2 regions of the Gottfriedia acidiceleris genome follow, and region 1 is predicted to be linked to the other one. Evidence: riboswitches for the same ligand, from Rfam matches in the RefSeq annotation. Region 1 holds a riboswitch; the other holds the start of a gene.

What was found. A riboswitch is a leader RNA that binds a small molecule or an ion and turns the genes downstream of it on or off. The one in region 1 is predicted to bind FMN.
Region 2: linked by a shared signal. The riboswitch ahead of ribE (riboflavin synthase) and the one ahead of MY490_RS08930 (ECF transporter S component) in region 1 are both predicted to bind FMN.

Annotation. Positions count from the first base shown of each region.
Region 1 is NZ_CP096034.1:1,842,666-1,853,600, forward strand. Features, by position in the region: gene MY490_RS08905 (ABC transporter substrate-binding protein) at 1-292, shown strand, start outside; gene MY490_RS08910 (FecCD family ABC transporter permease) at 258-1,310, shown strand; gene MY490_RS08915 (ABC transporter ATP-binding protein) at 1,307-2,092, shown strand; gene MY490_RS08920 (cob(I)yrinic acid a,c-diamide adenosyltransferase) at 2,122-2,691, shown strand; gene MY490_RS08925 (hypothetical protein) at 2,984-3,130, shown strand; FMN riboswitch at 3,413-3,549, shown strand; gene MY490_RS08930 (ECF transporter S component) at 3,768-4,337, shown strand; gene MY490_RS08935 (YpiB family protein) at 4,489-5,022, opposite strand; gene MY490_RS08940 (ferredoxin) at 5,303-5,551, opposite strand; gene MY490_RS08945 (YpbB family protein) at 5,872-6,945, shown strand; gene MY490_RS08950 (RecQ family ATP-dependent DNA helicase) at 6,932-8,449, shown strand; gene MY490_RS08955 (CPBP family intramembrane glutamic endopeptidase) at 8,459-9,043, shown strand; gene MY490_RS08960 (LysM peptidoglycan-binding domain-containing protein) at 9,040-9,657, shown strand; gene MY490_RS08965 (CBS domain-containing protein) at 9,756-10,412, shown strand; gene MY490_RS08970 (hypothetical protein) at 10,629-10,935, shown strand, end outside.
Region 2 is NZ_CP096034.1:3,906,788-3,917,722, reverse strand. Features, by position in the region: gene MY490_RS18520 (LysR family transcriptional regulator) at 1-68, opposite strand, end outside; gene MY490_RS18515 (APC family permease) at 200-1,465, shown strand; FMN riboswitch at 2,915-3,062, shown strand; gene ribE (riboflavin synthase) at 3,395-4,042, shown strand; gene MY490_RS18505 (bifunctional 3,4-dihydroxy-2-butanone-4-phosphate synthase/GTP cyclohydrolase II) at 4,055-5,248, shown strand; gene ribH (6,7-dimethyl-8-ribityllumazine synthase) at 5,267-5,728, shown strand; gene MY490_RS18495 (class I SAM-dependent methyltransferase) at 5,875-7,161, shown strand; gene MY490_RS18490 (metallophosphoesterase) at 7,158-9,743, shown strand; gene MY490_RS18485 (MBL fold metallo-hydrolase) at 9,970-10,935, shown strand, end outside.

The DNA of each region.
Region 1 (10,935 bases):
GCTTTCGATTGTTCATGCTAAAAACGTAGCAAAAAGTGAAAAAGGTTGGGTAAAGTATAGTGAGGAATCAGCGATTAAAGCGAATCCCGATGTGATTTTAACAACTTATGGATATTATGTTCCAAATCTAGAAAAAACTGTAATGGCTAGAAAAAACTGGCAAACAGTAAACGCAATTAAAAATCACCGTGTATATGATGTTAATTCAGATACAACATCTAGACCAGGTCCAAGACTTGCAGAGGGAGTCGAAGCAATTGCAAAGGCGGTTTACCCAGAGCTTTATAAATAATACATATTCAATCTTTTTAATTCCAATTATCTTATTAATTTTTTTATTTATTTTAGGGGTTTCGATCGGGTCTACATCGATTCCCTTTTCTTCTATTATTTCTAGCTTTTCAGATGCTCTATTTAAAACAGAGTATGTTCCAGCTGATATTCAAACAATTGTCATGAATATACGAGTGCCAAGGGTTATGTTAGCTGCATTAGTCGGTGCGAGCCTTTCGTTGGCAGGTGTTGCATTTCAAGGAATACTTAAAAATCCATTAGCTGATCCTTTTACTTTAGGTGTTTCTTCAGGTGCCTCTGTAGGAGCGGTGGTTGTTTTATTTTTTCAAATAAGCTTACCATTTGTAACTTATTTTACTTTACCTGTTGTTAGTATATTATTTGGATTTGGAACACTCATCTTATTATTACTATTTGTTAGAAAACTAGATCGATCTCTAAATGTAGAGACAATCATACTAGGTGGCATTATAATAAGTTCATTTTGTTCTGCATTAATATCATTATTTATAACTTTTTCAAATAATGAATTACGTGCAGTAATTGGATGGTTAATGGGTAATATTGGTGGGAGGGGCATTCAGTATTCTTTTAGTTTATTACCGTTTTTAATCATTTCTTTCTTAATTTTATTAAGTCAAAATAGGCAGCTAGATGCGATGACATTTGGTAGCACGAATGCAAAACATATCGGAATTGATGTGAAAAAGTCCACTTATTTAATTTTGTTAACTGGAAGTATTTTATCTGGTGCAGCAGTAGCTGTTTCTGGAACAATAGGATTTGTAGGATTAGTTGTTCCTCATTTTACTAGAACTATGGTAGGACCATTACATAAAAAATTACTTCCATTATCGATGATCAATGGCGCAATATTTTTAATTGGATCTGACATTTTATCTAGGATTGTTTTAGCTCCTAGAGAATTACCAATTGGGGTAATTACATCTTTAATTGGTGCGCCAATATTTGCTTTTATATTACTATCTTTGAAAAGAAATAGGGGAAAAGTATGATCAAATGTCAAGATATCTCATATTCATATGATGGAATTCATACTGATTTGGATGAACTGTCTTATTCTATTAATCAAGGAGAATGGCTAGGAATTATTGGTCCAAATGGGAGTGGAAAGTCAACGTTTTTAAATATTCTTTGTGGACTTTTTAAGCCGTCTAAAGGAAATGTAATGTTGGATGGAGAATTTGTTACTAGTATGTCTAATAAACAAATAGCAAAAAAGATTGCTGTTTTATCACAACAAAATTCCTATACATATTCTTATGAGGTAAAAGAAACAGTTAAACTTGGCCGTCTTGCTCATTCGTCTTCCTTTTTTCCTAGCTGGTCCACAATCGATGAAACTGCAGTAAATAATGCAATGATGATGACTGGTACAAACAAGATGGAAAAAAGCTTCATAAATGAAATTAGTGGTGGTGAGCGTCAAAGAGTATTTCTTGCACAATGCTTCGCTCAAGAAACACCATATATTTTTTTAGACGAACCAAGTAACCATCTAGATTTAATGCATACAATTAAAATTTTAGACGTTTTAAAGGAATTACAAAAACAAGAGAATAAAACGATTGTAACTGTTTTTCATGACTTAAATTTAGCAAGTCTATACTGTGATCGATTACTTGGATTAAAGGACGGAAAAATTTATATTGAAGGAAGAACAGACTCAGTATTAAGTGAAAATTTATTAAAAGGTTTATACGACACATCTTTTCAAATTTTAGATAATCCCGAAACAAATAAAAAGGTCATTATTTATAAAAGTAATGTTTTGTAATTTAAAATTGAAAAAAGGAGAGGTTTTTCATGAAAATTTATACAAAAACTGGGGATAAAGGTCAGACTAGCTTAGTAGGTAAACGAGTAGATAAAGATGACTTAAGGGTAGAGTCTTACGGGACAATTGACGAAGTAAATACAATCGTTGGGTACGCAATGACCTATTTAGATCATGAAGATACGAGGGATATTTACAATTCACTTCAAAAGATCCAACATGAACTATTTGACTGTGGTGGTGATTTGGCAGTAGTAAAGGATAGCATCCCTTTTAAAACGACAGAGAAAATGGTTGAAGAGCTTGAAACATTAATCGATGAATATATGGAAGCAACTCCCCCGTTACAACGTTTTATTTTACCAGGTGGGTCAAAACCTGCTGCAATCATTCATCAAGCAAGAGCGGTAACGAGACGTGCCGAAAGAACAGTCGTAACATTAATGAAACAAGAAAATATTCATCTTCCAGTATTTTTATATTTGAATCGATTATCTGATTATTTCTTTGCACTTGCAAGATTAATCAACACACGTCTAAATATTAAAGATGTTGAATACGAACGAGGAGCAATCGTATTTCGAACCGATAAAAAATAAATAAAGAAAAGCGATTGAATAGTTAAATTTTTCTAATCAATCGCTATTTTTTTTGTATAAATAAGTTTTTTCAATCATAGAATGTTTGAGTGTATGTTTTAGTTAAAGTACCTCTTGGCGTTTATATTTTTTGATTTACTCAATACATCTTAAGAAATATACATAAAGAGTTAAAGGTTTGAAAATGATTTAAAGGGCTTAGTTCAATTTTTTTTGAATCACCAGTTGTCAGTCCACGAGTTATTGTCCAGATTAAACACTTTTCACATTTCTTTAGGTAGGGGGGCAAACAATGTTTGATTTTCTTAGGAGATGTTTGTTGATTGTTGTGTTTGTTTTAACGATTGGCCTTTTATTTATCGGAGGAAATCGAGAGAAATTAAAGGATATTATATCAGATAAAAATTTTCATGAATTAAAAATAGTTTCAAATCCTTGATAATTCGTGTTGAAAAGAGCGATTTTTTTTAGAACTTCCATTATAAATGTAATTTACTCATAAATTCGGTAAAGTACATTTATATGTGAAGTTCTATTTTTGATTTAAGGAGAAAAAATGGCGAATCCAGCAATTGTAATGGAAGAGGAATTAGCGAAAGAAATAGTGAAGATACAATTTCCATTGCCAAGAAAACCTAAGGAATGCTTAAATGATTAGTTGGAGATTTTTATTTACAAACTGTATTTAATTTAGTAACATTAAACTGTAATTTAATAAACGATCTATCTTCGGGGCGGGGCGAAATTCCCCACCGGCGGTAATTAAGCATTGCTTATAAGCCCGCGAGCCTGATTTTTTGGGCAGGATCTAGTGCGATTCTAGAGCCGACAGTATAGTCTGGATGGGAGAAGATGGAGGTTCGCGAGTTCAAAAATTTTTTCTTTTTGAACGCTTATTTGGCGTACTGAAAATTCTCCCCTATTTCAAAAAAATAGGGGATTTTATTTTATTTGCATAGTTTTATACTATTTTTCATTTTTTAATTCGGACTTATTATAATATGTGCAAAAAATAACGCAACTTAAGCGAACCTTTCATTTTTCTTGATATGATCGGGAAAAAGGAGAGAGGTATAATGCAACAACGCAACAAAGTAAATAAAATGGTGATAGTGGCAATGCTTAGCAGTATTTCTTATGTACTCATGATGCTATACTTTCCACTTCCTGCATTTCCAGTTTGGCTTACAATTGATTTTAGTGACGTACCAGCACTAATAGGCGCAATTGTTTTTGGTCCTGTAGCAGGAATAGGAATAGAGTTAATAAAAAACATCCTACATTATGTTATTAATGGAAGTATGACTGGTGTACCAATTGGAGAATTTGCTAATTTTAGTGCGGGAGTATTATATATTTTACCTGCGTCGTATTTCTTTAGAAAATATCGTTCTGTAAAAGGGCTAACTCTTGGATTAATCGTTGGTACAGTAGTGATGACTGGAATCCTTAGTCTTTTAAATTATTTTGTGTTATTACCTGCATATGCACATTTCATGAATTTTAAACTGCCAAATGAAGTAATAGTTGCATCAATTATGCCATTTAATGCAATTAAAGGTTTATTAATCATGATCTTATTCTTAGTTATCTACCCTAAATTAAAGGTTTGGTTAACTCAAAGAATGAATGTTCATAACGTATAAATAAATGAAAGTGTCTACTAAATTTTTTGGTAGACACTTTTTTGTTTTATGTACCTCTATTCGAGTGATTAGCTGCGAATTTTGTACTTCATATTTATTTTATTGATAGGAAAAAAGAGAACCATCTATCAAATGATAGATGGTTTATTTGTTAATATTTTAGCTGAGAAGTTAAGAAAAGAAACAGTTGTTCATTGCGTTCATCAAGTGCTTTGTCGATTTGACAAAGCAGAAGTTTTTGCGATGTTTGTACTACAAGCGATGAAAGAAACGCATCGATTTCTGCTTGCACTTCATCGTTTGATTCAATGGTAGTTGTGGAAAACGGATTAGTATCTAAGATTAAAGCGTACTCGATCGGCATCACATCAAATAACAACTCAAGATAAAACGGTGTTTCCTTCCCATGCAATCGAAGTTTATGGTAAATCGATTCCGACGTCAGATCAATTTTCAAACTATTTTCGTAATATGAAACCTGAGGTTGTGAATAGTTATCCTTTCGAAAATTAATGACAATGCCATTTGGTGTACTCTTTGCATCATCTACAAACGAGATGTTTGTTAGTACTTCATCAACAGCAAGGAGAAAGTGTAATATCAATTCGATGTCTTTTTTTACCTGTTTTTTCTCTAAGAACTTGTTTAAAAAAATCTTTTTCTCGGTAACTGTCATCTGTTCCATGCTGATCATCCTCTCATGATGTTTTATTTATTATAACAAGTTATTAGATAATTCTGAATATGTAAAATAAGGAAATAATTAGTTTTCTCATAATACCTTGGCAAACTGTTCAATGTATGTTTTGACTTAATTCAAAAATATTGGGATTAAATAAGAAGATAAAACTGGATGTTTCTATGTCTTAATGAACTAATTCAAAGTGTTAAATGAGTGATAAACGCATAGCTCTTGTTTTTTATTTAATAAAAAAAGCGACGAAATAACTTCGCCGCAGTTTTTACTATTCGAATTTTAAAGCGTCGCCATCGAATGCTTCGTCAGCAACTTTGATTGAGTCTGTTGGGCATCCTTCAAATGCATCCATCATGTCATCAACTAAAACGTCTGGAATTTCAACGATTCCTTGGTTATCATCTAGAGTAACGTATGCGATCCCTTCATCATCATAGTCATAGATATCAGGTGCAGCTGCGCCACAAGCGCCACATGCGATACAAGTGTCTTTATCAACGATTGTATATTTTGCCATTGTATTGACCTCCCAAATTATTCCCTGTTTTTGTTACAGATACTATTTTTGTAATGTACCTGTAAACATTTTAAAACGGTTTCCAAAACTTTTCAATATAATTGTACAAGGTTTTGAAAAAAACGAGAAATGATGAAATCCCAAATAAAATAAATAATGATTTTTCTATCTTTAAAATGGTTTGGTAATTGATACATATGATAAGCTAGAAGAAATAAAAACTATTTAGAAAAAATGCACAAATATTTTTGTACTACTAATTATTATTCGAAAAAATATTTAAATATATTAATGGAATAATTTTATTTGAGAGGTTTATGATGTTTAAGCTATCTATATTGGAAGAAATCATCCTTTTTTTACTTCATCGATATAATGGTGAACGAACGATCCAAGGTATAATGTATTTATTAAAAGGTAAACAAAGTGCTCAAATTATTCAAGATTCTCATTTTTATCAAGTCACATCATTTTTCGGACTTTTTCATTTCCTTACTCATCAGAATATGCAAGAAATTATCAATGGGTTAGAGGATAAGGGGTATATAGGTCAGTCTGAAAATAAGAATATCTATTTGTTAAATAAAAATGGTCATGCTTATCTGGCAAATCAAAAACTACAGTTTATGGAATTTACATATATAAACGGACTAAGGTTTTCTAGTATTCAAAAGGTATTTTGGAAAAGATTTTCATTGTTTTTTCAAACGGTTTCCAATCTGAATATGAATTCAAAATATTTTAGGGCAGTTATTCAAGACCACGATATACAAAATTGGGTAAAAAATGAGATTCTTAATTTTACTGGGAATAAAAACGAATTAGTTAAACAATTTTACAATGAATTGCATACAATTTTAGAAAATATAAGTGACGAAGACGCATTACAATTTGTAAGACGATTGTCTGGAGCAAATGCTTATGGCATGACTCTTGAACAAATTGCATCAGAACACAAAGTGAGTGTTGAAAAAATTTATCTTAATTCGATTAATACATTACATCATATGATCACTATTTTGGTTGAACCAAACAATCATTATCCTTTGTTAAGTAAATTTGTTAATGGAGATAAAAGTTCTAATATTACGAATACCTCTATTGAAACGAAGCGATTATTTACTGATGGTAAAACAATTCAAGAAATAGCTCAGATTCGTAATTTAAAGATAAGTACAATAGAGGATCATATAGTTGAGTGTGTATTAGGTGATAAATTATTTCCAATTAATCATTTTATAACAACAAAGCAATTTACTATGATAAAAAATAAAATTATCGAACTAAATACAAGGAAATTAAAAATTATTAAAGAAGCTTTATTAAATGAGGTAACATATTTTCAAATTCGTATTACTCTTGCAAGAATGGGTGATTTACATGGACCTAAATAAACTTCTATACGAAAAATTTGGTTATTCAAGTTTTCGAAATAACCAAAAAGAAATTATTACTGACTTGTTAAACTCGAAGGATGTTTTAGCAATGCTCCCTACAGGTGGGGGTAAATCATTATTATATCAATTAACAGGGCTACTTTTGCCAGGCGTTGTAGTTATCGTTTCTCCATTACTTTCCCTTATGGAGGATCAAGTAGAGCAGATTAAAGCATTTGGAGATAAACGAGTAATTGCACTAAATAGCTTCAGAAGTTTTGAGCAAAAAAAATATTTATTTAATAATATTAGCAGCTTTAAGTTTATTTTTGTTTCGCCTGAAATGTTACAAAATCAATTTTTAATTCAAAAGCTTTCTACTTCTAGAATTTCGTTATTTGTTGTTGATGAAGCACATTGTATATCTCAGTGGGGGCATGATTTTAGACCAGAATATAAAACTCTAGGGGAAATAAAGTGTAAATTAAATAATCCGACGGTTTTAGCTTTAACCGCTACAGCTAGCAAAAATGTGCGAGAAGAAATAATTGAAACTTTACAGTTAAAACATGTTCAAAAATATATCAATTCAGTTAATAGAGAGAACATAGCCATTCAAGTTGAAAAAGTAGATACGGAAATAGAAAAAATCAAGTCTTTAACTAACCATCTTTCTAAATTAACAGGTCCAGGCATCGTCTATTGTGGTACAAGAGCTGCTTGCGAGAAAATTTCAAATACCATAAGAGAAAAGTTAAATTGCAAAGTCGCCTATTATCATGGTGGAATGGAACATGAACAAAGAATTTTAATTCAACAACAATTTATACAAAATCAAATAGATATCATAGTTTGTACAAGTGCTTTTGGTATGGGGATAAATAAGCCAAATGTAAGGTTTGTAATTCATTATCAGTATCCTTCAAACATCGAAAATTATCTTCAAGAAATTGGACGAGCTGGCCGAGATGGTGAGCCAAGTATAGCAATACTAATTGTATGTGAAGAAGATCATGAGTTACCACTAAGGTTAATTGATGACGAAATCCTTTCTGTAAATCAAGTTGAGTCTTTTCTAACGTATTTAAAAAGATTAGAAGAAAACCCAATCAAATTGACTGAAACGCTCGTGAATAATTGGAAAGCAGTTTTTCAATTTAGTGAAATACAGTGGACAACGCTACATTCTGAAATGGTTAAATTTAATGTAATCGTAGATGAAAACTTGCATTTAGAAAAAATAAATAATGACTTAATAGAATCGATTAAAGAGTTAATTTCGGAGCGGAAAAAAGTAAAATATTTAAAACTAAAAGCGATGATCGACTTTCTATCTTCAACCACTTGTTATCGCGAAAAATATCTTTTACTTTTTGATGAAATTTTAGTACAGAGACCAATAAATTGCTGTAACATTTGTGGTATATCGATTGAAGAGTATTGTTCAAATGATCAAGAGAAATATGGAAATACTAACGTACTTTCATGGGAACAAGAATTAAGAAATAAATTGGGGCTGTGAGGAATCTATATGGAAAGCGAATTAAACCGTCAAGAAATTCCAGTTAACTATTTGAAGAAAAGTGTATATGGTACGCAGTTAATCATTTTAGTAATCGCTATTTTATGTATTGCTTTTTTTATTGGTACAGAAAAATTTCTAGATGATTTATATTTATTTAAAAGTTATAAAACATATTTATATGGATTCGGAGCTGGATTTTCACTCGTCCTATTTAATATTTTATTAAATTATACGATTCCGGAGCGTTTGTTGGATGATGGTGGATTTAATAAAAGATTCTTTACGTCACTTTCAGTTCCTGAAATGACTATACTTTGTATTTTAATCGCTTTATCAGAAGAATTATTTTTTAGAGGATTTATTCAAGCTAAATTTGGACTAATTATTGCATCAGTTGTATTCGCTTTAGTTCATTTTCGATATGTGAAAAAACCGATTTTACTTACTATTGTATTAATTGAAAGTTTTTTCTTAGGTTACTTATATTTGAAAACAAATAATATTGTTATAGTATTTATCGCACATTTTATCTTAGATTATGTTTTAGGAATGTATATGAAATTAAGTTTGGAAAGTGAAGACAAAGAATGAAAAATGAGCTTCAGACTAATAGTATAGCTGACTTAAGTCGAAAGAAAAAAAATAAGAAATATAAAAATAAGAAAATAAGTGATCAAAATAAAGTTGTTGATTTGTTAAATCTACCACCAAGAAGTGAAACAATGAAAATAAAAGAGGATCAACGAAGACCTTGGTGGAAAATAAAATATCCTTTAATCACTGCTTTAGTCATAATCTTTATCATGCTACCATTTGGAGTTGTGAAGTTTGTACATAGTAAATACGATAAAATTTTTACTGAAAAAGGAAGTTTAATCATTCCTTCAAATAAATTTGAAAAAGTTGAATTAGCTGCTACAGAGCATTTAAAAAAACAAAAAAAGAATGAATCTCAGAAAAAAGCTCCAATCAAAAATGAGATAAAAAATGTAGTAAAACCCCAAACAGATTCAAGTGAAACTGTAGGAGTGGAAGAGATTAATCACGAAGTTCAAAGAGGAGAAACATTATTTACTATTTCAATGAAATATTATGGTAATCGTGATGGTGAAGAAATTATTCAAGATGCAAATCATTTAAATGGGATCGAAGTGACGCCCGGCCAGATATTAAAAATCCCATTAAATGTTGATGTGGATAAATAAGGTTAAGTAGTGAATTGAAATTCAAAATCTAGACAAATTCACTTTGATCGAATGCTTCCTATCTATGTTATAAATAGAGGGAAGGGGAGTGTTAAAGTATGTTAGCAAAACATCGAATGCTTCAAAACCATCAAGTAATTACGATCCAATCTAATGAAACTGTAGAATGTGCACTTAATCTTTTGTTAGAAAAGCAAATTGATAGTGTTCCTGTATTATCTGGAAATAAATATGTTGGAATGATTTCACAAGCAGAGATTTTTAGAAGATGCTTTTTTAGTAATTTACAAAAAGAAGATTATGTTAAGAACCTTAAAATAGGTGAAATCGCTACACATCAAACAATCTGTGTTAAAACGGATGAGCCATTTGAAGATACAATGAATTCATTAAAAAAATATCCTTCCATTGCGGTAGTTGATGATGAGAGAAATTTTATAGGACTAGTCATTAGATATGACGTAATTGAGATTTTTCAAGAAGTACTTGGAAAGGACTGTCGAGGAATAAGGATATCAATGACAAGTATGGAGAAGGAAGGGCAATTAGCAAGATTACTTGATTATCTTCACCATTTTAGGGTTAATATCATATCGCTAGTAACTTTTGATTCAAAAGATCATTTATTAAGAAGAATTGTCTTAAAAATAGATGAAAATAAAAATATCGATAAAATTTTACGTAAATTTGAAGAGCTTGGTCTAAGAATAGTATCTGTTACGAATGAAATAGAAAATTCTACAGTTAATCACTAATATTGTTAAATTCGTTTGCGCTATTTCTTGTTATTAAATACTAATAAAGGATATTATTTTGCGTATACAAAAATAGACTTTTGGAAACGATGAAACCATATTTCACTCAAATTAAAAACTTATGCCCATTTTGTATGAATGGATATAAGTTTTTTTGTTGTTTAAAATTTTTCAATTACTACTAGTTTTTGTATAATAAAAAAAGAAATAGATAAATTGATTTTTAAGAATGAAGTAAAATCAGAGAATCAAGCTGACATATACTTTGTGGATGGGTTTTGTAACAAGGGGGAAATTAAAATAAAATTAATATCATTGATCGGAATCGTAATAATTTTAGCAATTATTTTATTGTTTAATCGAAAAAGTAAGCTAGAGATTATACATAAAAAAATTAAAATAAAGCATTTAGATGATTCGTTACAGTCAATTCAGCTTATATGGATTCCAAATATAGGCGATATTCCTTTTAAATTGAGTGAGATTGAAAAAATCTGCAATCATAATACATTAATTCTTTTAA
Region 2 (10,935 bases), 2.1 Mb from region 1:
ACGGCAGCTCTTGAGAACCCGCCCATATCTACAATTGACTTAAACGTAATTAAATGACGGATTTCCATTATAACCTCCTAAGTATCGGATTTACCGATGAGTTATATCATAATTATTCATTTTACCGATGTTAAGTCGGTTCATATAATTAAAGTATACGAGATTACAATTTTTTTCAATAACTATTGGGGGGATATTAATGAGGAATCGAAAAATTGGTTTTCTTTTGCTCAGCGGGTTAATGATTGGACCTATTTTAGGTTCGGGAATTATCATTTTACCGCCTGCAGTGTATGAAACTGCTGGTAATTATGCTATTTTTGCATGGGTTCTAATGCTTGGTTTAAGTTTAATATTTGCACTAATGTTTGGTAAGCTAAGTTTGTTGATTCCAGGAGATTCTGGAGTACCATTGGCAGTTGAACGTGCATTTGGTACACAACTAAAAAACCTTTCAGCTATTTTCTTTTTACTTGCAGTTTGTTTTGGGCCAATAGCAGTTACAGGTACGGCAGGACATTACTTACAACTACTGACAAATCAAAGTTTCTTCAATGAAAAGTGGCTAGCTTTAGGAATCCTATGTTTTGTTTATATCATTTTAACTCGAAGCATTGCCGATGTTGGAAAATTTGCCTTTTTTATGTCTAGTTTCATTGTAGTGACGCTTATAGTTGGCAGTATTCATACATTATTTACAGTTGATGGGAGCTTTACTTTATCGAATCCGATTACTGTTTCTAATTTTGGAGAAAGTTTACTTTTATTATTTTGGGCCTTAATCGGGTGGGAGGTCATCGGTAGCTATTCTTTAGAAGTAAAAACTCCAGAACGAACAATTCCTAGAGCAGTAGTCTTAAGTTTCTCGATTATAGCAATAGTAAGTCTAACAGTTGCATTTGCTTTCCAGTGGATTCATTCTAAAAATGGAAATATGATGGATCAATCATTAGCACCGTTACTACAAAGTTTATTTGGAAGTTGGTCAACTCCAATTATTTCATCCATTACAATTGCACTTTGTATTAGTACGGTTCTGCTAGTAATAGGAGCAGTATCAAGGCTAATCGCCGATCAAGCCAAAAACGGTTTATTGCCTTCATGGCTTTCTTTTAAAAATAGAAATAATGTGGCAACTCGATCATTATTTAGTTTGTTTGTCATTCACATAATTGTATTTATTCTTTATTTTAATGATTTCCTAAGCATTCAAACACTTGTAGCAATTGCAAATGCATTCTTCTTATGCAACGCTTTACTAGGAGTATTAGCATGTTTACGATTATTTGATTCCGTAATTTTTAAAATCGGTTCATGTATACTAGCAATTTGCTTTTTAGGAATACTTTCTTTTTCCTCGCCGATCATTTTAATATTGATCATAGTAGTTTCAGTGTACTTTATTTGGCTACAAAAAAGACATTCAAAACAACATGAAAAAATTCTACAAGTTGGAAATAAATAATGGATTAGAAAGGAAACTTCTATTAAAAGAAGTTTCAGAGTGTTGAAATATAAAGTCGTCAATAGGGAAACGGACTTTAAATGAACATTTAATAATGATAAAATTAGCATTTTTTGAATGATTTTTTAATGGTTTTAAATGTAAAAGTGTTTGAGCAATTTATTATTCGAATAACACTAGTAATGATTTTTTTTAGAAGTTAAAAATATGATGGGCTTTTTTAGGGAACAAATTTTATAGTTTAGTTTAACAATTGTTCGGTATTAATTGATCTACAAGCTGATTAATATACAACAGTTAGATTACTCTAAGTAAAGGCTATTTGACTAGTATTTAATTACAGACTTTTTTTAATTGTATAAGTTGATTGGAACGGAGGGGTGATCGACTCCTATGGGATTAGCGGGAAGGCTGAGACCCCGCAGGCTTGCCTAGGCCGCTGAATAACTCTATGATTTTTGAAAAAGTTCAATTCCCTAAAATTTCCATCCCCACTTTTGTCTCAAAAATGGGTTAAAACTTAATGTGTCATCCCCACTTTATCTATAAAAATCGAGGTTTTTATGGGAATTGATTTTTCGTAAAAAGCAAAATTTGATCAAAATTTACTTTTTCAGTGGCCTCGGCTTGCCGAGGAGGCTCAGGTCTCGCCCCATGGAAAGCGAGCACCATGTAGTGGAAATCAACATCACTCTACTCCTTTTACGAAAATTTGGTAATTTAATTGACAAGGTGTTTTTCAACAGCGTGAAACTTCTATTAAAAGAAGTTTCTTTAAAAAAAACTAACTTTTTTATAATAATTACACATACCGCATATTTATTATTATTTTTTCTAAAAGGAGATCTACTGGAATTCCACAACACTTTTCAGTTTGGTATAAGATGAAGCTGTTTATTTCAATTTAATTATCGGCTTTTTAGTACGGATGAAGGGTCTTTTATTATTTTAGGATTATATATTATTTTGTAGTTATAAGGTTTAATTATTTCTATTTCTGATATAAAGGAAAGCGCATTTATAATTGGAATTGTTAAGTATTTTAGGAGCATTATTAAGAGGAGTGTATGACTCTTTGGTTTAAATAAACAATACAAATAAAAAACGAATTCAAATGTATTATTAATTCGGCTAATTTTATATAATTTCGGAATCTATAAGTCTTACTTTCTAAATTAACTATCAAATTCAAGATTTCCGAAATTACTTTATTATTAATATTTATTCACTTTTGTATTCGTTGCAAAAAAATATATAAAGCAAGATGATTAAATTATTAGATAAAAAAATAAAATATTTTTTAACGAAATAGAGTAAGAAATTTTCCATATTTTATAAGGTTTTTTACTTTTATTTTCTTTTCAATCAGTTCGATTTAAAAAAAAATAGAATCTTAAAATCTTTACAATCAAATAATTGCTAGTTATAATGAAACCAAATTTGATAATTAGTGTCCTTCGGGGTCGGGTGAAATTCCCAACCGGCGGTGTTGTATATTTATATACTAAGCCCGTGAGCTTCATATAGATTTTTTATATGTTGCTGATCTAGTTAGAATCTAGAGCCGACAGTATAGTCTGGATGGGAGAAGGATGGAGTGCATATATGGTCTGGTTATTTGTTTTTTCAAAAATACTATCCATATAGGCTTAGTTCGTTGTGCATATTTTGTATGTACAACAATAGACGCTATAGTACTGTCTTTAAATAGACTCATATTGAACTAGCGTTTATTTAAGTATGCTTCCTTTCTTAAACATCTATTGCCCCTTAGGAGTTTTCTCTAAGGGGCTTTTCACTTTTTCAAATTAATTTGAATTAGAGGGTGTGATAAGGTGGATCAACTATTTATAAAATTAGAGATGGATCTTACAAAGTCATTTATCGGGCTGGAATGTAATATGCTTTTTCGAAATGAGGTGAAAAAACTTGTTTACTGGAATCGTTGAGGAAATAGGAACAGTAAAAAATATCGTAAAAAAAGGTAAAACTTTATTGCTAACAATTGAGGCACCAGTCATTTTAGAGGATGTTCATTTAGGAGATAGTATCTCTGTAAATGGAGTGTGTTTAACCGTTACGGATTTTACTAAAAATGAATTTTCTGTTGATGTCATGCCTGAAACGTTTCAAGCGTCGAATCTAAGTACTTTGGTTTCAAACCAAAAAGTAAATTTAGAGCGGGCAATGGCTGCAAATGGAAGGTTTGGTGGACATATTGTATCTGGTCATATTGATGGCACAGGTAAAATTATATCTGTAAATGCAATGGAAAACGCAGTAATGTATAAAATTACTATTCCAAGTTCGTTTGCTAAATATTGCCTACAAAAAGGCAGTATAACGATTGATGGTACAAGTTTAACAATATTTGAAGTTGAAACTGATATTGTAACAATCTCTTTAATTCCTCATACCCGATCACATACCATCTTAGGCAGTAAAAAAACGGGAGACGTTGTTAATATTGAGTTTGATTTATTAGGTAAGTATGTTGAAAAAATGCTTGGTATGAATGAGACGAAAAAGAGTTCTGCAATAACAACTTCATTTTTATCTCAAAATGGCTATATATAAAGGAGTAAGCTCATGTTCTCTAAAATAGAAGAAGCAATTGAAGATTTGAAAAATGGAAAAATTATTATTGTTTGTGATGATGAAGATAGAGAGAATGAAGGCGATTTTGTTGTTATCGGAGAATTTGCAACTCCTGAAAATATAAATTTTATGGCAACACATGGTCGGGGTTTAATATGTGCACCTGTTTCTGAAGAGATAGCCAAAAAACTGGATTTATATGAAATGGTAACAAACAATACAGATTCACATGGAACTGCCTTTACGGTAAGTATTGATCATATCGATTCTACTACTGGTATCTCAGCATTTGAGCGTTCACATACTGTTTTACAAATGTTAAATGATGAATCAACTGGAGCAGATTTTAGAAGACCTGGGCATATGTTTCCTCTAGTCGCTAAAAACGGAGGCGTTATTGAGAGACCGGGACATACTGAAGCGGCAGTAGATTTAGCTCGAATGGCCGGATCGAAAGAAGTTGGTGTTATTTGTGAAATTATGAATGACGACGGAACTATGGCAAGAGTACCCGATTTAATCAAAATCGCAAACAAGTTTAATTTAAAAATGATAACAATTAAAGATTTAATTCATTATAGACAAGAAACTGAACAACTTGTAAAAAGAGAAGTTGAAATTAAATTACCAACTGATTTTGGTGATTTTAAGATGATTGGTTATACAAATGAGATCGATGGTAAAGAGCATATTGCGATTGTAAAAGGTAAAGTTGACGATGGTGAACCAGTACTTGTACGTATTCATTCGGAATGTTTAACAGGTGATGTATTTGGCTCATGTCGTTGTGATTGCGGACCGCAGTTGCAATCTACATTATCGATGATTGAAGAAGCTGGAAAAGGTGTAATTGTTTATATGCGACAAGAAGGTAGAGGAATTGGCTTACTTAATAAGTTACGAGCATATAAGTTACAGGAAGAAGGCTTTGATACTGTTGAAGCAAATTTAAACTTAGGATTTGATTCAGATTTAAGAGATTATGCGATAAGTGCTCAAATTATAAAAGATTTAGGCATTGAGAGTATAGATTTAGTAACTAATAATCCAGTTAAAATAGATGCGTTAAAATCTCACGGAATACAGATTAATAATCGAGTGCCAATTCAAACTGAGATGAAAATGGAAAACGAAAAATATTTAATTACTAAAATTGAAAAAATGGGACATTTATTACACTATTAAAAAATGGGAGAGATTAAGATGAAATTTGAAGGAAATTTAGTAGGATCTGGACTTAAAGTTGCTGTAATTGTAGGACGTTTTAATGAATTTATTACATCAAAACTACTTGGTGGTGCAGAAGATGCACTATATCGTCATGGTGTAGAAGAATCAGACGTTGATGTTATTTGGGTACCTGGAGCATTTGAAATTCCATTAGTTGCAAAAAAACTAGCAGATTCAAAAAAATACGATGCGATTATTACGCTTGGAACAGTTATTCGTGGGGCAACTACTCATTATGATTACGTATGTAACGAAGTGGCAAAAGGGGTTGCAGCTATTACTCTACAAACTGGTATCCCTGTTATTTTTGGTGTATTAACGACAGAAAATATTGAACAAGCAATTGAAAGAGCGGGAACGAAAGCTGGTAATAAAGGTTGGGATTCTGGTATTTCGGCAATTGAGATGGCTAATTTATTAAGAACTTTAAACTAAGTATATATATAATAGAAGAAACTGGTTAAGGAGAGGTGAATTTTACCTCTCTTTTTTTTATTAAATTACCAATAATCTATTAGAAATTCCATGTTAAAATAAGATTAATAATTTGATAATTCAAAAAGAAAGGGTGATTCACTCAAGTGGCTATTTTTCAGTTAAAATCAAATAACCCTGATTTTTCCTATATAATTGCAAAAAATCCAAGCTCTGGGATGAGTATTAAGACAATTAGGAAGGGAAACGCGTTTGCGTGGTATTCTACAGAAGATACATATAATATTTATTTTAAAGATGCTGATAATGAAATTTCGTATAAAGAACAAGCAGAGGAAATGTTTGAATACTTAAATACGACAAGATATTGTTCAACCCTATTCCCTTTAAATGCAATCAACACATTCTTTTCTTCAGCATTCAAAAAATTACATGAAAAAGATCAGAATGAATATGAAAATAGCGTATTGATTAATGCTATTCATGTGAAAAACGTTAGTTACTTAAACTTCTTTCAGAGGCATTTAAATGAATTTGATCTAACCTTTGAAGAGTTAGCTAGTAAAACTTATCAGCTACGTATTCGTACAACAAAAACAATTCATGAGTTAATTCACTATACGACAGTGCTATGCGTTTTCTTGAGCATCGTTTCAGATGAGTATATCGATTTTACAGACGATGTTATACGAAAATATATAACTAGTATGCAAGTCATTGATGCACCTTATTATATACGTTATTTATTTAATAGAAATGTGTTAAATAGTCGTAAAAAATTTCTTGCATTTAAAAATGAACTTGAAAAAACAAATCATTATGATATCAATTTTAAATTTGGAAATACTGCAAGACAGCGTCAAGAGTGGATTTCAGAACAGTTAAAATTTGAGCGTTCTATTCTTGATATTGGTTGTGGTGAGGGAGCGTATGCAATTCCTTATAGTCAAAAAATCAGTGAGTATGATTATTTCGCAATTGATATTGATGCCGAAATAAGAGAACGATTGAAATATAAAATAAATAACAAAGTGATTGAAAATATTGCAATCTATGAGTCTTTATCTCACTTTCTAGAGTTTTACGACAACGATTTGAATGTTGATGTATTGCTAACTGAAGTTGTTGAACATATGAGTGTTAAGGATGCTACCAATTTAATAAAGAGCGTACTATCTTATGTTAATTTTGAGAATTTCATCATAACGACTCCAAATGCAGAGTTTAATAATCTATACCAATTAGATGGATTTAGGCATGATGATCATAAATGGGAAATGACAAAAGAAGATTTCGTTAAATGGATTGATTCAATCTTAAGTAATACGACATATACGTATACATTCTCGGATGTAGGAGATCGTGTAGACGGAATCTCACTTTCTCAGGCAGTTGTTATAACGAAGCAAAAAGTAAAGGAGCATCAGGAATGAAAATCTCAACAAATGTTCATACGATTTTTCTTTTAGTAGGCTCTAGTGAATGTGGAAAATCGACTTTTGCAAAAAAAATTTTAATTCCATCTTTATCTTATAGAGACGAGTCGAGAAATTATAAAACAAATATACAGTATTTATCATCTGATGATATTAGACGAGAAATATTAGGGGAAGATTTTGATAAACATAGTACGATTATGCTCGAGGCGAGTGAACAAGCATTTGAATTACTATTTACTAAATTAAAGATGGTTACAACATTCCCAATTAATGCAGAATTTGTAATTGTCGATACAACTGGACTATCAGAATCATTCCGTGATCAAGTTGTAGAGATCGCAAATCAAAATTCATATAATGTTGATTTAGTATTATTTGACTATAAAAATATACGTGAGTACTATTCTTCAGACCGATCAAAGAAATTAATTGATAATCATGTAAGACGTCTTCGAACAGAAGTAATTCCAAATATAAAAAGAAGTAATTATCGAATTATACATCGTATTCGTCAGAAGAATTTTCTTAATCCGACTGAATTTGAGATTAAAGTGGATAATATGGAGGAGTATATTTCTCGAAAGCTGCCTACAAAATACAAATATACAATCGTAGGGGATATTCATGAACAGGTTCTCACATTTCAAAAGCTATTATCGAAAGCTGGTTTCACGGTTCAAAATAATCAAATAATAGAATCAGAGAAAAGTAGTAATCACCGCATACTATTAGTAGGAGATTGGATTGATAAAGGGAACAAAGTTAAAGAAATAATTGAGTTCATTTATTCAAACCGCAAATGGTTTTATTTTATAAAAGGAAATCATGAAAATTTTGTTAGTAAGTATTTATTAGGTCAATTAAAAGATTCTTCGATTGATCAGAGCTTAGTCGAAACATACTTTACTTCTATTAAAACGTTGGAAAAAGATGAAGGGCTCCAAGTTAAGTTTTTAGAGCTGGTTAATGAAAGTAAGGAGTTTTATCACTATATAGGTGAAGACTTTCCTTCATATTATATTACTCATGCTCCATGTAAAAAGAAATATATTGGAAAAATGGATAATAATTCATTACGCCATCAACGTTCATTCCGAATTGATCGTAATAAACCGATTCAGGAGCAATTACAATTTTTAGCTGAGGAAGCTGTTTCAAATCAGCCTTATCATGTATTTGGTCATGTTGCGAGTAAGAAATTAATTCGTATTAAGAATAAATATGGAATTGATACTGGTGCTGCTAGTGGGAATCAGCTGACTAGTATTAGAATATATTCAAATAACCCATATTTGTATAGTGTTCCTTCAGTTGATGAGGATGTCGTGAATAAAGAAGAATTACCAGAATTATTCAAAGGAAGAGAAAAAAGTATCAATCTAAATGAATTGGATCAAAGAGATAAACGACGTCTCAATTATGTATTAAAAAATTCAATTAATTATATTTCTGGTACGATGAGTCCGGCTGATAAGGATACAAATGCGAATGATTTAGAGTCTTTAAAGCAAGGACTACAATACTTTAAAGATAAAAAGGTTCAAGAAGTTGTACTTCAACCAAAGTATATGGGTTCAAGATGTAATATCTATTTTTCTAAAAAAATTGAAGAATGTTATGCAGTCAGTCGGAATGGATATCGTGTAAAAAATGTTGATCTTTCGGGCGTGTATTCAATTCTATTAGAGCGATTAGGTAGCTTTATGGAAAAAGAGAATATTAGAACTTTAATTCTAGATGGAGAGTTACTACCTTGGATCGTATTAGGCACGGGATTAATAGAAGGTAAATTTAATGTCTTATCAAAATCATTAAGGTCTGAATTAAGCATATTAAAAGAGACTGGATTTGATGAGCATTTTAACAAACTGATCTCTAGATATGAGCAAACGGATTTTCATGATGAAGTAAATCATACTACGAAACAAATATTAACGAATAAATATGGTCATAATGACTATTCAACATTTAGTGTAGTAAAAGAAACATTAAAGTCGTACGTACCGATTAAAAAGCATGAAGAGTTATTAGATATTTATGATGAGCAACTGAGAATATATGGAGCGAAATCAGAAATAGAGTATAAGCCATTTAATCTCTTAAAAATGGTTTATGAAAATGGTGAGGAAAAATTACCTTCATTAAGTACTGCTGAAATTTTCTCACTCGTATCGGGTGACGATTATTTAGTTCTTTCATTGGATGATGAACATTACTTTGAAAAAGCTAATCATTATTATGAAACGCTAACGACAACTAGAAAAATGGAAGGTGTAGTCATAAAACCTAACCATAAATCTTTCAATAGTGCTCCATTCTTGAAGGTTAGAAACGCTGATTATTTAACGCTTGTTTATGGATATGATTATAAATTAGAACATAAATATCAGAAGTTAATCAAACAAAAGCGGATCAATAAGAAGATAAATGCCTCAATTAAAGATTATGTTTTAGGGCAAAAGATGTTAGAATATCCACTATCTTCAATCTCAAATGATAATGAGCAGTATAAACAATTAATTGCAAATAAATTATTCGAAGAACAGCAGGCAAAAGAAATCGATCCTAGACTATAAAATGAAACACCTTTTATGAATCATAAAAGGTGTTTTTTCATTAAAAAAAAGCAATCTGAATATTTGTTTAATCTTCTAAATTTGTGGTAGTGTAAAATTTAGTAAAAGTTAATTTGGAGGTAGAAATTAAATGTTATTTTTACTAATTTTAGTATTGCTAGTTATCATAATAACAATGTTTTTAAATACATATCCTCATTTTGGGAAGAAATATTCAAAGGATAAAATGCAGTCATTTTATGCTTTAGAGCATTACAAAAATGGTAAGTTTATAAACCAAATCCCTACGAGTATGAGTATGGATTTCAAAACAAATGTTTCTATGGTTAGAGACTTTGTTAAGATAAATCCCAATCGTACGCCTAAAGAAAAGATTCCAATGGAAAAAATGGACGTTTCATTTTTGCATTCGAAAAATAACGACTCAAAAATTACTTGGTTTGGACATTCAGCTTTATTAATTCAAATCGATGGAAAAAATATTTTAATTGATCCAATGTTTGGGAACGCACCAACCCCGTTTCCGCAATTTGGTGGTAAAAGATATAGTGGCGGTTTACCAATTGAGATCAGTGAATTACCAAAAATAGATGCTGTCATATTATCGCATGATCATTATGACCATTTAGATTACGGTACGATAAAAAAAATCAAACAAAAAGTTGATCGATTTATTGTTCCTCTTGGTGTAGGGAGTCACTTGGTGAGTTGGGGAGTATCAAAAGAGAGTATTTCTGAACATAACTGGTGGGATGAATTTAAATTTGATCAATTAACTTTAGCTTGTACTCCTGCAAGACATTTTTCAGGAAGAAATTTAACTGATCGTAACAGTACATTGTGGTGTTCGTGGGTCATCATTGGTGGGAAAACGAAAATTTACTTTAGTGGAGATAGCGGTTATGCACCTCATTTTAAGGAAATAGGGGAAAAGTATGGACCGTTTGATTATGCATTAATGGAATGTGGTCAATATGATAAACGATGGTCTGCAATCCATATGCTGCCAGAAGAAACAGTTCAGGCTTTTATTGATGTAAAAGGTGAAGTTCTTGTTCCAATTCATTTTGGTGCTTTTACATTAGCATTTCATGACTGGAATGAGCCAATTGAACGGGTTGTGAAGGCTGCTAAAGAAAATGAGGTAAAGTATGCCACACCTAAAATTGGAGAAACAATTAATATAAGTACA